One region of the Halomonas qinghailakensis genome, then DNA from elsewhere that is predicted to be linked to it. Evidence: predicted binding sites of a transcription regulator. Region 1 holds the regulator's gene; the other holds the start of a gene.

Region 1 (7,432 bases):
AAGCCGTTTAATAAGCTGGACAAGCACACCCATTGAAATAGGATCTTGGCCGACAAAAGGCTCATCATACAAGATTAGCTCTGGGTCAAGCGCTACCGCACGTGCCAAAGCCACACGTCTTGCCATCCCCCCCGAAAGCTCAGCAGGCGATAAGTGCCTTGCCCCGCGCAACCCCACCGCTTGCAACTTGAGAAGCACAAGATCGCGAATCATAGTATCTGGCAAATTGGTATGCACTCGAAGCGGAAACGCGACATTTTCATACACATCAAGGTCTGAAAATAACGCACCACTCTGAAACAACATTCCCATGCGCTTACGAAGACTGAAGAGGGCTTTACGTGACAGGCGGTGCACGTCTTGACCATCGATTAACACTCGCCCTCGGTCGGGTGTTAACTGGCCACCAATCAGCTTTAAAAGGGTCGTTTTACCTGTACCACTTGGCCCCATAATAGCGGTCACTTGGCCACGCGAAATCGTCATATTGATTCCGCGAAAAATATCATGCTCTCCTCGCGAGAAGTACAAATCTTCAATTTCTATGAAGGGAACATCTGTCATGGGCTGGCTGGCCTTGATGATCGTCTTGCCGTGACAGCACTAGCATAAGCTGGTCGCCTGCAAGCGAGATAGTTTAAAAAAACAGTTAATCTGAAAAACAGATAGTTTAAAAAACAGTGTTTTCGAAATATTATCGAACATCGTAACTTAACGCTACTCACAGTAACAGATTCACTCATTGTGGCTATTCTTGTCAGGACAGTGCGCGCATCCCCTACAATCTGCGCCGAGATGTTATTCTTACTGTTTTAACGCTAATGAAAAAGAGACCACCTTATGCGCCAGCCACTATCGACCCCTAGCCCACTGCGTGAAAGTGCGCTGCGCACCTTACAAATTGAGCAGGCAGCCATTGGTGGGCTACAAGCCAAACTTGATGAACATTTTGACCACGCTTGCGAGCTGATTCTTGCCTGCCATGGCCGTGTTGTCGTGACTGGCATGGGTAAGTCAGGTCATATTGCGGGGAAATTAGCAGCTACATTGGCAAGTACCGGTACGCCTGCTTTTTTTGTACACCCAGGCGAAGCCAGTCACGGCGATCTCGGCATGATTACCCGGGCGGATGTCGTATTAGCACTCTCCAACTCTGGTGAAACAGCAGAAGTTACCGCGCTACTGCCGCTACTGAAACGCTTAGGCACTCCTCTTGTTAGTATGACCGGCCGCCCTGGCTCAACATTGGCTAAACATGCGGATGCACACCTCAATAGTGGCGTTGAGCGCGAAGCCTGCCCTCTCGACCTAGCGCCAACAAGTTCAACCACTGCAGCACTTGCCTTAGGCGACGCTTTGGCTGTTGCGTTATTGGAAGCACGCGGATTTACCGCTGAGGATTTTGCACTTTCACATCCAGGAGGTAGCCTGGGCAAACGTTTGCTCCTTCGCGTTAAAGATTTGATGCACAACGGGACACGCCTCCCCCAAGTGGCACTAGGCAGCCCCTTGCGTGATGCACTTATAGAAATCACCCGGCAAGGCCTGGGCTTTACCTGTGTAGTGGATAGTGAGGGGCGTCTTGCGGGCGTCTATACCGACGGTGACTTACGCCGAACGCTGGATCAGTTTCATGACCTGCGTGACGTCATCGTCGATGATGTTATGACGCGCCCTGGAAAACGTATTGGACCCGATATATTGGCGGCTGAAGCCGTTCGCATTATGGAAGATAGTCGAATTACCGCACTCGCAGTTGTGGATGATCAGCAGCGTCCCATTGGTGCGCTGCATATGCACGACCTACTTGCTAGCGGCGTTATATAACCATCTTTTTAAACGTTAATAATAGGGAGGCTATATGGCCCTACCTGAAGCACTACAAGACCGGATTCGCCGCGTAAAACTACTGGCGATTGATGTTGACGGCGTACTTACTGATGGCCGCCTCTACTTTCAAGCGGATGGCATCGAAATCAAAGCGTTTCATACCCAAGACGGTCACGGTCTCAAGCTATTGAAGCGCGTAGGTATCCATGTTGCCTTAATTACCGGGCGGGATTCACCTATGGTCAGCCAACGTGCCGCTTCTTTGGGCATTACGCATGTATATCAAGGGTGTGAGGATAAACTCACTACGCTACGCGCGCTTTGCCAACGCCTAGATATCACACTAGAGCATGTTGCTTATTGTGGCGATGACCTGCCAGACCTTGCACCGATGAAACGCTCAGGCGTTGGCATCACTGTCCCTAATGCCCCTGATTATATGCATACCCATGCTGACTGGATCACTGATCGGCTTGGCGGCCACGGTGCTGTGCGTGAAATCTGCGATAATTTACTGATGTCTCAAGGTCATTGGGACGCTGTGTTAGATACGTATTTACACGGTCAATCGTAATGCGCTTTTGGGTTAGGAAACGGTTTTGGATTACCACGCTTGTGGTGGTGCTGGGGGGTGTACTTGCCTGGATAGACCCGCGTGGATATAAAGACCAATCGTTTAATCCCGATGCGAGGGCTCAAGAGCCAGGTCACGTACTTGAAAATGCGGAAATGACACTATTTGGTGACACAGGCACCATTCAGCAATCGCTAATGACGCCACGCTTAGTGCACACCCCGCAGACAGCGATGACTGATGTTACCTCTCCCATAGCGACACTCTTTGATAGTGAAGAACGCCAATGGCTGGCTACAGCTGAGACAGGTACCCTAAATACGGATACACAGGCACTCACATTAGCCGGCTCTGCCCAGCTGCTCTCACCTGATGAGGGCTGGCAGCTCAATACAGAGTTATTACATTATAATGGCGTCACGCGTCATGCCTGGAGCGATTCCAAAACAGTGCTACAGCAACCGCCTCAGCGCCTTGACGCATCACGCATGGATATATGGCTAGATGATAGCCAGATTCGCTTAACCAATAACGTGCGCGGCACTCATCCGCCTGCCACTCGTTCTCCGTAGGAGCCGCAATGAACGCTCTCATTCGTACAGCACTCTTCACCATTGCGCTACCCCTCTCTGCGGCAGCGCTACCGGTCATGGCACAAAGCCAAGCCCCTGTAGAAGTAGAAGCTGACCGGTTAGATCTAGACCAACGAGCGGGCACCGCCGTGTATTTTGGGAATGTCGATATTCGGCAGGGCAATATGCAGCTGCGCGGCAATCGCGTTGAAATCCAGCGCAATGATGCTGGCGAACTATCGCGCGCCGTGGCAACCGGTGAGCGAGCCTATATACGCAACCAACCCGAAGGTCAGGCTAGCCCGATGGAAGGCTGGGCAAAGCGGATTATCTATCATGTGGCCGAACGCCGAGTAGAACTGATTGATCAAGCCGAACTTACCCAGCAAACAGATCGTTTTCAGGGCGGCCGATTAGAGTATTTCATTGACCAAGGCGTGGTTCAGGCCCGCTCTGACGTGAGTGGCGGTGAGCCACAACGTATCCGAATGACGCTTCAGCCAGAACAATAGGGAGCGCCCAGTGGCGACAAATAGCGCAGAGCCAGCACCTCAGACCACATCATCAAAACCAACATTCGAAGAGGCGCCGATAAAAACACTCTATGCCCATCACTTAGCCAAAAGCTATAAACGCCGTCGCGTGGTTAAGGACATAAATTTAGAGATCTCTCAAGGCAGCGTCGTCGGTTTGCTTGGCCCTAACGGCGCAGGCAAAACAACATCGTTTTATATGATTGTCGGCCTAGTAAAGTCTGATGCAGGAAAAGTAGGCATTGATGGGCTTGATTTAACGCATGCTCCTATGCACGAGCGCGCCATGGCAGGGATTGGCTATCTGCCTCAAGAAGCCTCTATTTTTCGCAAACTATCCGTTGCCGATAACATCATGGCAATCTTGGAGACTCGTAAAGCACTTGATCACAGCGCCCGCGAACAACGTCTTGAGACGCTACTGGAAGATTTTCATATCACCCACATTCGCGACAATTTAGGTATGAGCCTTTCAGGTGGAGAGCGTAGACGTGTTGAGATTGCTCGCTCCCTCGCAACAGAACCTGCCTTTATTTTGCTTGACGAGCCGTTCGCTGGCGTCGATCCGATCTCAGTAGGCGACATTAAAGCAATTATCCGAGCACTTAAAAAACGTCATATAGGCGTATTGATTACTGACCACAATGTGCGAGAAACGCTGGATATTTGCGATATCGCCTATATTGTTGGCGACGGTCACATCATCGCTAGCGGCCCGCCACAAGAAATTCTCAACAACCAAAAGGTAAGAGATGTTTATTTAGGTGCTGATTTTCGCCTGTAAACAACCACCTGCCTGAAAAATTGTGTCTGTGGCATGCTTATTGCACTTGCACCAAACCATAACTCGCACTAGGGTGGAGCTTTCTGATAAACGAGTGGTTCTCAGATGGTCATGAAAGCTTCTCTTCAATTGCGTATCGGCACACAGCTGACCATGACACCCCAGCTGCAGCAGGCGATTGCCCTGCTGCAGCTATCAACATTGGACCTTCGTCAAGAAATTCAGCAAGCACTTGATGCCAACCCAATGCTTGAGCAGGAAGACGAATTCGGCGAACAGGCTGTTAGTGAACCCCAGGAAACGGAATGGTCCGACAGCATTCCTAACGAACTCTCCACTGATAGTGACTGGTCAGACACTTATCAGGATCTAGGCAACCATAGCAGCGGCGGCGAGGGGCCTGATTTTGAACGTCAAGCCGCTGGTCAAAGCTTACATGGCCACCTACTTTGGCAGCTCGCCATGACGGATTTCTCCTCTCGCGACCATGCCATCGCAGAAAGCCTTATAGATGCTCTGGATGCTAATGGCTATCTAACTCAGCCCCTCAATGACATCCGCGAGGGGCTTAAGGCCCAAGGTCATGAAGGGCTTAGCCAGCGTGAAGTTGAAACAACCTTACTGCGTCTTCAACAGTTTGAACCCACCGGCGTATTTGCTCGTGATCTGCGCGAATGTTTAATGTTGCAGCTCGCCTCACTACCGGAAGATACACCGCTGCTTATGCCTGCCAAGAGGCTAGTGCGTCAATTTCTTGAAGCGCTCGGTAAGGATGATGTGCGTTTGTTAAAGCGACGTTTAAGCTTGGGTGATGATCAGCTAGATGATGTAATTCGTTTGATCCGCAGCCTTGATCCTCGCCCAGGCAGCGCATTTGGAGACACCGATGACAGCTATGTAACGCCAGACCTAGTGGTTCGCCATGACAACGAAGGCTGGCACCTGGAACTAAACCCAGAAGCACTGCCACGACTGCGTATTCAGCCTGACTACGCAAGTCTTATCAAACGGGCTGACAAAAGCCAGGATAACCAGTTTTTAAAGGAGCACCTTCAGGAAGCGCGCTGGCTAATCAAGAGCCTCTCAAGCCGAAACGATACGCTACTGCGTGTTGGCCGAGAAATTATCGCTCGCCAGATAGGCTTTCTGGAACACGGCGAAGAAGCTATGAAGCCGTTAATTTTAGCGGATATCGCAGACGCTGTGGAAATGCATGAATCTACTATTTCCAGGGTCACCACCCAGAAATATATCCATACCCCGCGCGGCGTATTTGAACTCAAATACTTCTTTTCCAGCCAAGTGAGCGGGCAAGACGGAGGTGACAGCCACTCTAGCACCGCCATCCGTGCACGAATCAAAAAACTGGTGCAAGATGAACCGCCTGGCAAACCTCTCTCAGACAGCCGTCTTGTATCGCTTTTGGAAGAGGGAGGCATTAATGTAGCGAGGCGTACAGTGGCCAAATATCGCGAGTCGATGGGCATTCCTTCTTCCAGCGAACGTCGCCGCTTACGCTGATAAAACAGCGCTAAAGAGACAAAGTCTGTTTAAGGGCTTTGCAATAGCGCAAAAAGGGTTACAATCGAAGAACAGTCCGACGGATAAGGAGCACGTCAATGCAAGTAAATATCACTGGTCATCACGTAGAACTGACTGACGCCTTGCGTGACTATGTTAATGAAAAGCTGGAACGCGTTGAGCGCCATTACGACAATATTACTACCGTACAAGTGACCTTATCTGTTGAAAAGGAGCGCCAGCAAGCTGCCTGCACGCTGCATGCTGCCGGTGCAGACCTACACGCAGAAGCATTAGATAATGACATGTATGCAGCCATTGATGCGCTAGCAGACAAAATTGATCGTCAACTCGTTAAACATAAGGAAAAAGCACAAGCTCGCGCCCAAGGCGCAGGCGTGCGTTAATTCAATGACGTTGGAAACTATCCTCCCCCCAGAGCGCGTTCTCTATGACGTTCCTGGGGGCAGTAAAAAGAGGGTGCTGGAGTTTTTCAGCACCTTCATTGCACAAAACATCCCAAGTTTAGACAGCCAAGAAGTGTTTAGCCGTCTTATTGGACGCGAACGCCTAGGAAGCACAGGAATAGGCAACGGAGTTGCTATTCCTCATGCACGTAGCCCTCATTGCAGCTCGCCCATCGCTGGCTTTTTAAAGCTTGCTGAGCCGGTAGATTTTGATGCTATTGATGGTGATCCAGTCGATCTTGTATTCGTGCTATTGGTGCCTGAAGAGGCAGACGACACCCACTTAGCATTATTAGGTCAAGTGGCGTCTATTATGAATAACGTCGACACACGTCAACAACTGCGTAAATCCACAAGCCAGCGTGAGCTTTTAGAACTCATCACAGCGAAAATACGCGAGCAGCCTGTTACCTAGATGGCCCACCGCTAAGCACTACACGCTAAACTAACGTTTATCCCCATTTTGATTGGCATGCCAAGAGAAAATCTATGCAACTGGTGATCATTAGCGGCCGTTCAGGGTCCGGTAAATCTATCGCCTTACAAGCGTTAGAAGATCTTGGCTATTACGCCATCGATAACTTACCTGCCATGCTACTTGGCTCCCTAGTAGATGAACTGCGTGAGCAAGGAGAGCGCACTCAGCTAGCGGTCAGCATTGATGCTCGCAATCTACCAGCAGCTTTACAGCAATTGCCGACAATGCTCGAGGCTTTACGCCAGAAAAGCATTCACTTTCAAGTTATCTATCTCACTACGGATGCTCGCATACTTCTTGAACGCTATTCTGCTACGCGGCGGCGACACCCGCTAACCCGGGATAGTGATATGACGTTAGAAGAAGCAATTGATAAAGAAGAAGAAACCCTGCTCGACATTCGAGATCTCGCAGACCTAATGATCGACACCTCTCGCTTATCGGTTCACGATTTGCGACGCCGAATAACAGATCAGGTTGCCCAGCAGCGAGAAGATAGACTTACCCTTACGTTTGAATCGTTTGGCTACAAACGCGGCGTGCCGCTCGATGCAGATCTAGTCTTTGACGTGCGCTGTCTACCAAACCCCTACTGGGATCCTACGTTACGCCAATATACTGGGCGCGATGCTAAAATCGTTACTTTCCTAAGTGGTTATTCCATAGTGGAAGA
Region 2 (7,432 bases), 1.9 Mb from region 1:
GGGCGCAATATTAACTTTGTGCTGCATCCTGAGGATTTGGAGGCGTGCCGTCACTATATCTCGAAGGTTTTTCAGACAGCTAAGCCGCAAGGCATCATTGAGTATCGAGTACAGCATATCAGTGGTGAGTGGCGCTGGCATTTCACTAACGGCGCGCCAGTGCTGGACGAGCAGGGGCATGTCACTAGTTTCTTAGGTATTTCGCACGATATTACCCCGCGTCGTGAAATGGAGGAGCAGGTGCGGCGTTTGGCGCAGCAGGATTCTTTAACGCAATTACCTAATCGGGCGCAGTTTTTTGCACACTTGGCCGAGTCGCTTCAGTTGTGTGAACAGAAAGGTCGCCAGTTGGCACTGCTGTTTATTGATTTGGATAACTTTAAGCCGGTAAATGATCGGCTGGGGCATGCGATTGGCGATCAGTTATTAGTGCAGGTTGCCCAGCGTATGAAGCATCGCCTGCGTGAAGGTGATGTGGTTGGGCGGATTGGGGGTGATGAGTTTGTTGCGATGCTAAGTGGGCCGCTAATGGCTAGCGAAGCGATAGGCGTTGCTAACCAGCTGTGCAATTCACTTGCCGAACCATTTTTATTAGCAGGCCATCGGGTGAGTATTTCAGCAAGCATTGGGGTGGCCATGTACCCTCTGCACGCAAGTGAAGAAGCCGCCTTGGTTCATCGTGCTGATGAGGCTATGTACATGGCCAAAGCCAAGGGGCGTAATCAAGCAGTACTTTATTCAGCGGCGTTAGCGCTTGGTTGACCAATATGTTGAAACATAAAGTTTAAAGCGGCAGGTAAACTAGCTCGCCATACGCGCCATGTGTGGCCACCCGGGTAAAGATCAAGTCGCACGTCATCCGGCTGAATGCGTTCCATCGTTTGGCGTAATAGGCGGGCGTGGAACTCTGCATCGTAAACATCGCTGCGCCCTGCACTGATATAAAGAGGCACTGGCGATATATCGCGCTCTCCTGTGGTTCGCGGTGTGACCTGAAGACGGTAATTTTCTAAGTGAGCCGTGTAATTCAGCGCTTCCCAGCGTTCGTGGTCAAATTGTCCTTGTTCATCTAGAAACGCGGGATGGCGACGTGCCGATGAATTAGCCGGCGGCGCTGGTGCATAGCTGGCGGGGCTTAATGCGGCAACGGCTGCGAATAGTTCGGGCCGCTCTAGGGCAAAATTAAGCGCGCCGTAACCACCAGCAGATAACCCTGCAACGCCCCGTAAGTGGCGTTCACCACCAACATGATAAGTGCTTTCAATATGTGGCAGTAAGTCGTTGAAGAAAGCGCTGCGCGCTGCCTCGTTGTATCCATCCACCCACCAACTACGGCTTCCAGGCATGACAAACACGGTCGGTGGCAAGTGTCCTGCTGCGATTAATCGGTCTGCTGTTTGGGGTGAGTTGCCTCGTGTTACCCAGTCGCGTTCGTTTCCAAATGAGCCATGAAGCAAATACACGACTGGGTAAGGCGTAGTCGCATCCGTGTCATAGTCATCAGGTAAATACACGGTATAGGGATAGTTATGGTCTAACGTGGGCGAGAAAAAGTGCTGATGGGAAACATCGCCTGCTAGGGCATGGCTGCTGAGTATAAGCCAGCTGAGTAAGCCAATAATAGGTGTTGTTAACGAGGAAAGGTATCTTACTAGTAATGTCCCGAACACAAAGCCTCCAGGAATTTTATAACGTTACCGTAGTCCGACAGCGCAGAGTGTGTCGCTGTTCAGTTCATTTAAAGGTAGCAGCCAATAGGGTGGTGCTGAATGTCTAGTGCTAAATGTCTAGTGCTGAGAACCCTGGGGGATGGGCTGGTGTTGAGGAATTAGCGAGGAAGCTAATGCAAAAAATCGAGGAGATTTATTGGCTGCGTGCTTACGGGTGTGTTGCGGTATTTCTATTTCATTGGTTGGATCACCTGAACCAGCGAGTCGATAATATAGTCACCGACTTGATGCGACTTCCCCTTGTGCTGGGCACGCCCATCTTTTTGTTTATTTCGGTATTTGTGTTTGCTGTTCGTTACGATAAGCAAGTCCCACCTGGTTTTCTTCTTCAGCGCGTTAAATATGTCATGTTGCCTTATTTGGTATACGGCTTTATTTATTCGACAGCGGAGTGGATACGATTAGCGGATAGCAATAACGCTGTTGGTTTTTTGAACAATGCCAAAGAGTATTTTATTTATGCGGGATGGCATGGCTATTTTTTGATTATTGCCATGCAGTTTTACGCGGCGTATTGGTGCTATACCCAGTTTCGATTATGGCGCTTTAATCCTGTGCCGTGGCTGTGGGGCGGGTGCTTAGCCAGCATGGGATATTGGGGGCTAGCGTATTGGCTGGATATTGAGCCGCCTGGGTATCTCCTATGGATCGCACCGTTGGGTTGGGTCTATCTATTTTTTCTGGCATTGGTGTTAGTCCGCTATTATCCGTTGGCTCCTCAAGCAGATCAGTGTGTGCGCCCTAAATGGATGAAATCGTTATCAAAGCCCTATTGGTTACTTGGATTTGTAGCGTTGATCGTGGCCCTCACGTTTAATGGAGGGTTAGCCTTTTCTTCAAAAGAGGTGTGGGTAATCCCTTTCTTTGTACTGTTTACCCTTTGGTTAATGGCTTTCTTAAAAGGTCGTAAAGCACCAGCTTGGGTGCGCTATATCAATGTATATTCGTTTGGTATTTACCTGGCCCACCCGATGTTTTTTGCATTAACCGATGCCGTCGTGGGGCCTTTCACCTTACCGCTTATGGCCTATGCCGCACTGTTGATAGTAGTCGGTGTGCTTGGCTCTATTGTGTTGAACACTATTGCTAATACCACCACTACAGGCGCTATGTTATTTGGCAAACGTTTGAATGTTTAATGCAACCGCTTATGCATTAAGGTGGTTATGTGTCTGTTGGCGAAGTGGGTGGTAATCGGTAAGGATTAGCGGCCATTAACGATGGATCGTGATCGAGTCGTGAAGCCTCTAAGCTGAACGTTTGTAAACGTGTGGGGCAGGCGTAAAGGCGTTGCAGTAAATCGGCCAGCGCCGGTTCTTCTAATTCAGGGTCTAGTCCTCCTAGACGTTCCAACCAAGCACGCCTGATGGCTAGGTAAGGCGGAGTAGCGATACCTGCTCCTAAGAAGCGTTGTAGTAACCGTTCGGAGATACTCGGTGGTTGGTAATCGATCAAAACAGCATCCAGCAGGCAGGTATCCAGTTGCGGATAAAGTAAGCACCACAGATTGGCCTCTAGTGCTTGTTGGTGCATGGCAATTAGCAACCAGTCAGCTTGGCTGAGAGAGGCAGCTTGATTGATTCTGGCGCCTAATGACTGGGATGGCGAAATAAGGAAGTGGACGCGGTAGCGCTGTTCAATACAGGATATGCGTGGATCATTGGTGGAACTTGTTACGATGATGGGTAGCAGGTGGTCTGCTAAGCCTGTTTGGCGAATAGCTCGCAAGTGACGCGGTAGAAGGGCACTTGTGACTAACGCATCTAGAATAAAACAGACCGTGCTCATGTCGATGGTTTCCTGCTTTACGCCGCTTTTTGTAACCAAATGGTTATTTTTGTAATTTATTGTAGGTGTTGGTTTGTTTTATTAGCAAGCCTAAGTTTTCTATACCCAGTTAGGAATTAACTAGTTGGTTGGCGCTCCATTTTGGTGCTTCTGGTTTTTTATTGGGCTTTATTGGTGCGTTTTTACAAGCTATGGCGTTATTTTGAGCTGGTGAGGATAAAAAGAAAGAAGGTATGCTACATTAAGAAGCATTAAATTTAATATTTTAGTACTTATTAAACAATGATTTGCCATTTTTTTATGCCATATTGGTGCAAGGTTGGCATGCTCTGTGCTTTATATTTGCTAGCGGCTAGCGGGTCGTAGGCAGATGCCTCGCGGCGTGCTACAACGATAGCCGGATTGTTGAATAACTCTTTTATCGGTAGCTTACTGTCACAAGCTTTAAGCCACGTTCATACCGGAGGACACTATGTCAGCCAAGACTCTCGCGCTAATCGAAGAACATGATGTTAAATGGGTAGACCTGCGTTTCACCGACACGCGCGGTAAAGAGCAGCACGTCACCGTTCCGGCACGGGACGTGAACGAAGAGTTTTTTGAAAACGGTCAAATGTTTGACGGTTCTTCTATTGAAGGCTGGAAAGGCATTAACGAATCCGACATGATTCTTCGTCCAGAAGATGGTACCGCTTTCCTTGACCCCTTCACTGAAGACGCTACCCTAATTTTGCGTTGCGATATTATCGAGCCTGCCACTATGCAGGGTTATGATCGCGACCCGCGTTCTATTGCCAAGCGCGCAGAAGCCTACCTGCAGTCCACCGGTCTGGGCGATACCGCCTTCTTTGGCCCAGAGCCTGAGTTCTTCATTTTTGACGAAGTACATTGGAAGTCTGACATTCAGGGTTCCATGTACAAAATTACGTCCGACGAAGGTGCCTGGGCGACCAGTAACCAAGTGGAAGGCGGCAACTTGGGTCACCGTCCGCGGGTTAAAGGCGGCTACTTCCCGGTTCCCCCGGTCGACAGTTTCCACGATATTCGTGGTGCGATGTGTAACACCCTGGAAGCGATTGGCCAGACCGTAGAAGTTCATCACCACGAAGTTGCTAACGCAGGTCAGAACGAAATCGGTGTTAAATTCAACACGTTGGTGAAGAAGGCTGACGAAGTTCAGGAAATGAAGTACGTGATCCACAACGTGGCCCACGCTTACGGTAAGACCGCTACGTTTATGCCGAAGCCACTTGTTGGCGATAACGGCTCTGGTATGCACGTACACCAGTCGTTCTGGAAAGATGGTCAAAACCAGTTCGCGGGTGACGAATACGCGGGTCTTTCTGAAATGGCGCTTTACTACATTGGTGGCGTTATCAAGCACGCCCGTGCACTAAACGCTTTCACCAACGCATCGACTAACTCGTACAAGCGTTTGGTACCAGGTTTCGAAGCACCGGTTATGCTGGCCTACAGTGCTCGTAACCGTTCCGCTTCTATTCGTATTCCTTACACTGCTAGCCCGAAAGGTAAGCGTGTAGAGACTCGTTTCCCTGATCCGACGGCTAACCCTTACCTAGCGTTCTCTGCCTTGTTGATGGCAGGTATCGACGGTATTAAAAACAAGATTCATCCTGGCGATGCCATGGATAAAAACTTGTATGACCTGCCGCCGGAAGAAGGCAAGTCTGTACCAACCGTTGCCAACAGCCTAGACCAAGCGCTGGAAGCACTCGATGCAGACCGCGCGTTCTTGACCGAAGGTGGCGTGTTCACCGACGAGATGATTGATGCTTACATTGAACTCAAAATGGAAGAAGTGGAGCGCATTCGCATGACCACTCACCCCATCGAGTTTGATATGTACTACAGCTGCTAATAACGGCTGCTAACATCACCTTTGCGGTGTGATTAGCCTGAAAACCCCGCCTCGGCGGGGTTTTTTTATGGTAGCAAACTGAGAAGGTGTGCCAGTAATGACGAGGAATTTACGTTTGCAACATAAAATGTGTTTATCCACAGGGGCTACGCTACTGCTGTGCTTGTGGGTAAGCGCTGCGCAGTCACAAACGGTGTACCGCGTGGTGGATGAACAAGGCAAAGTGACCTTTACCGATAACCCTGAACGCGGTGGCGAAGTGCTAACGCTGGCGCCTTTGCCTGGTGTTTCCACGTCCCTGCCTCCCGTTGCGACTTCATCCCGTCGACAGGGATATCCTGGTCAGCCGTTTATGCCCTATGACCGTTTTGCGATTGAGCTACCCCAGGCAGAGGCGTCGCTTCAGAACGACCATACCGCGGTAGTTGTGGATGTTGTTCCACCGCTTCGCGAAGATCATCGAATTCAACTGCTGGTGAACGGTGAGATAAGTCAGTCGGCACTGCACAGTGATGCTTTCTGGCTTGCTGGTTTAGCCGCTGGCCAACATCAGCTACAGGCAGAGTTGCTAGACAGTGATGGGCGCGTTCAGCACCGCACTGATCCGGTGAGTATTTTTATTGTTGATTAACTATGCGCACTATAATGGTGCGTTGAGTGGTGCGATTATCGTAGGGTTTGCGCTATAACGACTCGCTACGCCACTGCCCCTTGCTCATTAGCCGTGCAAATGGCCATTTGTGCTTAATTGGCGCGCTTTTTGCAGTTTCTCTTTCATACGCTCGATAACACTATTTTTTACAGCGACGCTTCAGGATACGCCATGTACCAGCGCTTACTTGAACATCTCACCACCGCAGTCTTGCTGCTAGACGGTGAACTCCGCGTTCGCTGGATGAACCCAGCTGCAGAAGCGTTGTTAGCGGTGAGTTTTAGCCGTGTCCAGGGCATTAGTTTAGATACGCTGCTAGGGGGCGATGAGAGTATTGACGATGTCCTCGCCAAGGCGCGGGATGCCTTTCATCCCTATACCCAGCGAGAAGCACGCATTACGCCGCTGAACAGCGAGCCTTTAACGGTGGACTACACGGTGACACCGCTTTCAGCCGATGAGCTGCTGTTAGAGGTAGAACCACGGGACCGGCTGATGCAGATCTCCCGCGAAGAAGCGCTGACCACTCGGCAAGAGACTATCAAAGTGCTGGCTCGAGGTTTGGCCCATGAAGTTAAAAATCCGCTAGGCGGGATTCGCGGTGCTGCTCAGTTGTTAGAACGTGACCTGGACGACCCGGCGCTGCGCGAATTTACCCATATTATTGTTGAAGAGGTCGACCGCCTGAGAGATTTGGTCGATTCCATGTTGGGTCCCAATCGCATCGTCAAACATGAGCCGGTCAATATTCATAAGGTGTTAGAGCGGGTGCGGGCACTGCTGATTGCCGAGCATCCGCATGTTGAGATTCGACGTGATTATGACCCGAGTTTGCCGGACCTTTCCGGCGATGAATCTCAAATGATCCAAGCCTTATTAAATGTGGCGCGCAATGCCGTGCAGGCCATGAGCGATGCAGGGACTCCCTCGCCGGAACTTACGCTTCGCACCCGCGCGCGCCGCCAATTTACGTTGGGTGCCGAACGTCATCGTTTAGTCAGTGAAGTAGGGGTGATTGATAACGGCCCTGGCATACCTGAAACGTTACGTGAAACGCTTTTCTATCCCATGGTTTCTGGGCGCGCTGAAGGTAGCGGCCTGGGGCTATCGATTGCTCAGTCGATTTTGCACCAACATCAAGGATTGATCGAATGCGACTCACGCCCTGGACATACCGAATTTCGTTTACTGATTCCATTGGTTATTAATTGCACCGGAGAAGCGTCATGACTGAGGCGACACAAACCGATGTTGCACGAGTGGTTATTGTCGATGATGACCGCGCCATCCGTTGGGTATTAGAGCGGGCTTTAGCGCAGCCAGACCTGGACGTTGAATGTATTGAACGTGCCGATACCGCGCTGGAGCGGTTGTTAGAAAATC

Evidence for each region. The regulator sigma-54, encoded in region 1, starts transcription at its own class of promoters, with help from an activator protein. The targets are predictions, from matches to a motif close to TGGCACNNNNNTTGCTNT.
Region 2: a site for sigma-54 is predicted at 3,839-3,856, ahead of glnA (glutamate--ammonia ligase). Genes of this name have one in related genera too.

What each region holds. Positions count from the first base shown of each region.
Region 1 is NZ_CP096973.1:3,241,600-3,249,031, reverse strand. Features, by position in the region: gene M0220_RS14745 (ABC transporter ATP-binding protein) at 1-564, opposite strand, end outside; gene M0220_RS14740 (KpsF/GutQ family sugar-phosphate isomerase) at 841-1,827, shown strand; gene M0220_RS14735 (KdsC family phosphatase) at 1,862-2,404, shown strand; gene lptC (LPS export ABC transporter periplasmic protein LptC) at 2,404-2,976, shown strand; gene lptA (lipopolysaccharide transport periplasmic protein LptA) at 2,985-3,488, shown strand; gene lptB (LPS export ABC transporter ATP-binding protein) at 3,568-4,293, shown strand; gene M0220_RS14715 (RNA polymerase factor sigma-54) at 4,399-5,814, shown strand; gene hpf (ribosome hibernation-promoting factor, HPF/YfiA family) at 5,913-6,221, shown strand; gene ptsN (PTS IIA-like nitrogen regulatory protein PtsN) at 6,226-6,696, shown strand; gene rapZ (RNase adapter RapZ) at 6,771-7,432, shown strand, end outside.
Region 2 is NZ_CP096973.1:1,383,257-1,390,688, reverse strand. Features, by position in the region: gene M0220_RS06525 (sensor domain-containing diguanylate cyclase) at 1-762, shown strand, start outside; gene M0220_RS06520 (alpha/beta hydrolase) at 735-1,670, opposite strand; gene M0220_RS06515 (acyltransferase family protein) at 1,844-2,869, shown strand; gene M0220_RS06510 (glycosyltransferase family A protein) at 2,895-3,518, opposite strand; gene glnA (glutamate--ammonia ligase) at 3,991-5,397, shown strand; gene M0220_RS06500 (DUF4124 domain-containing protein) at 5,495-6,028, shown strand; gene glnL (nitrogen regulation protein NR(II)) at 6,221-7,279, shown strand; gene glnG (nitrogen regulation protein NR(I)) at 7,276-7,432, shown strand, end outside.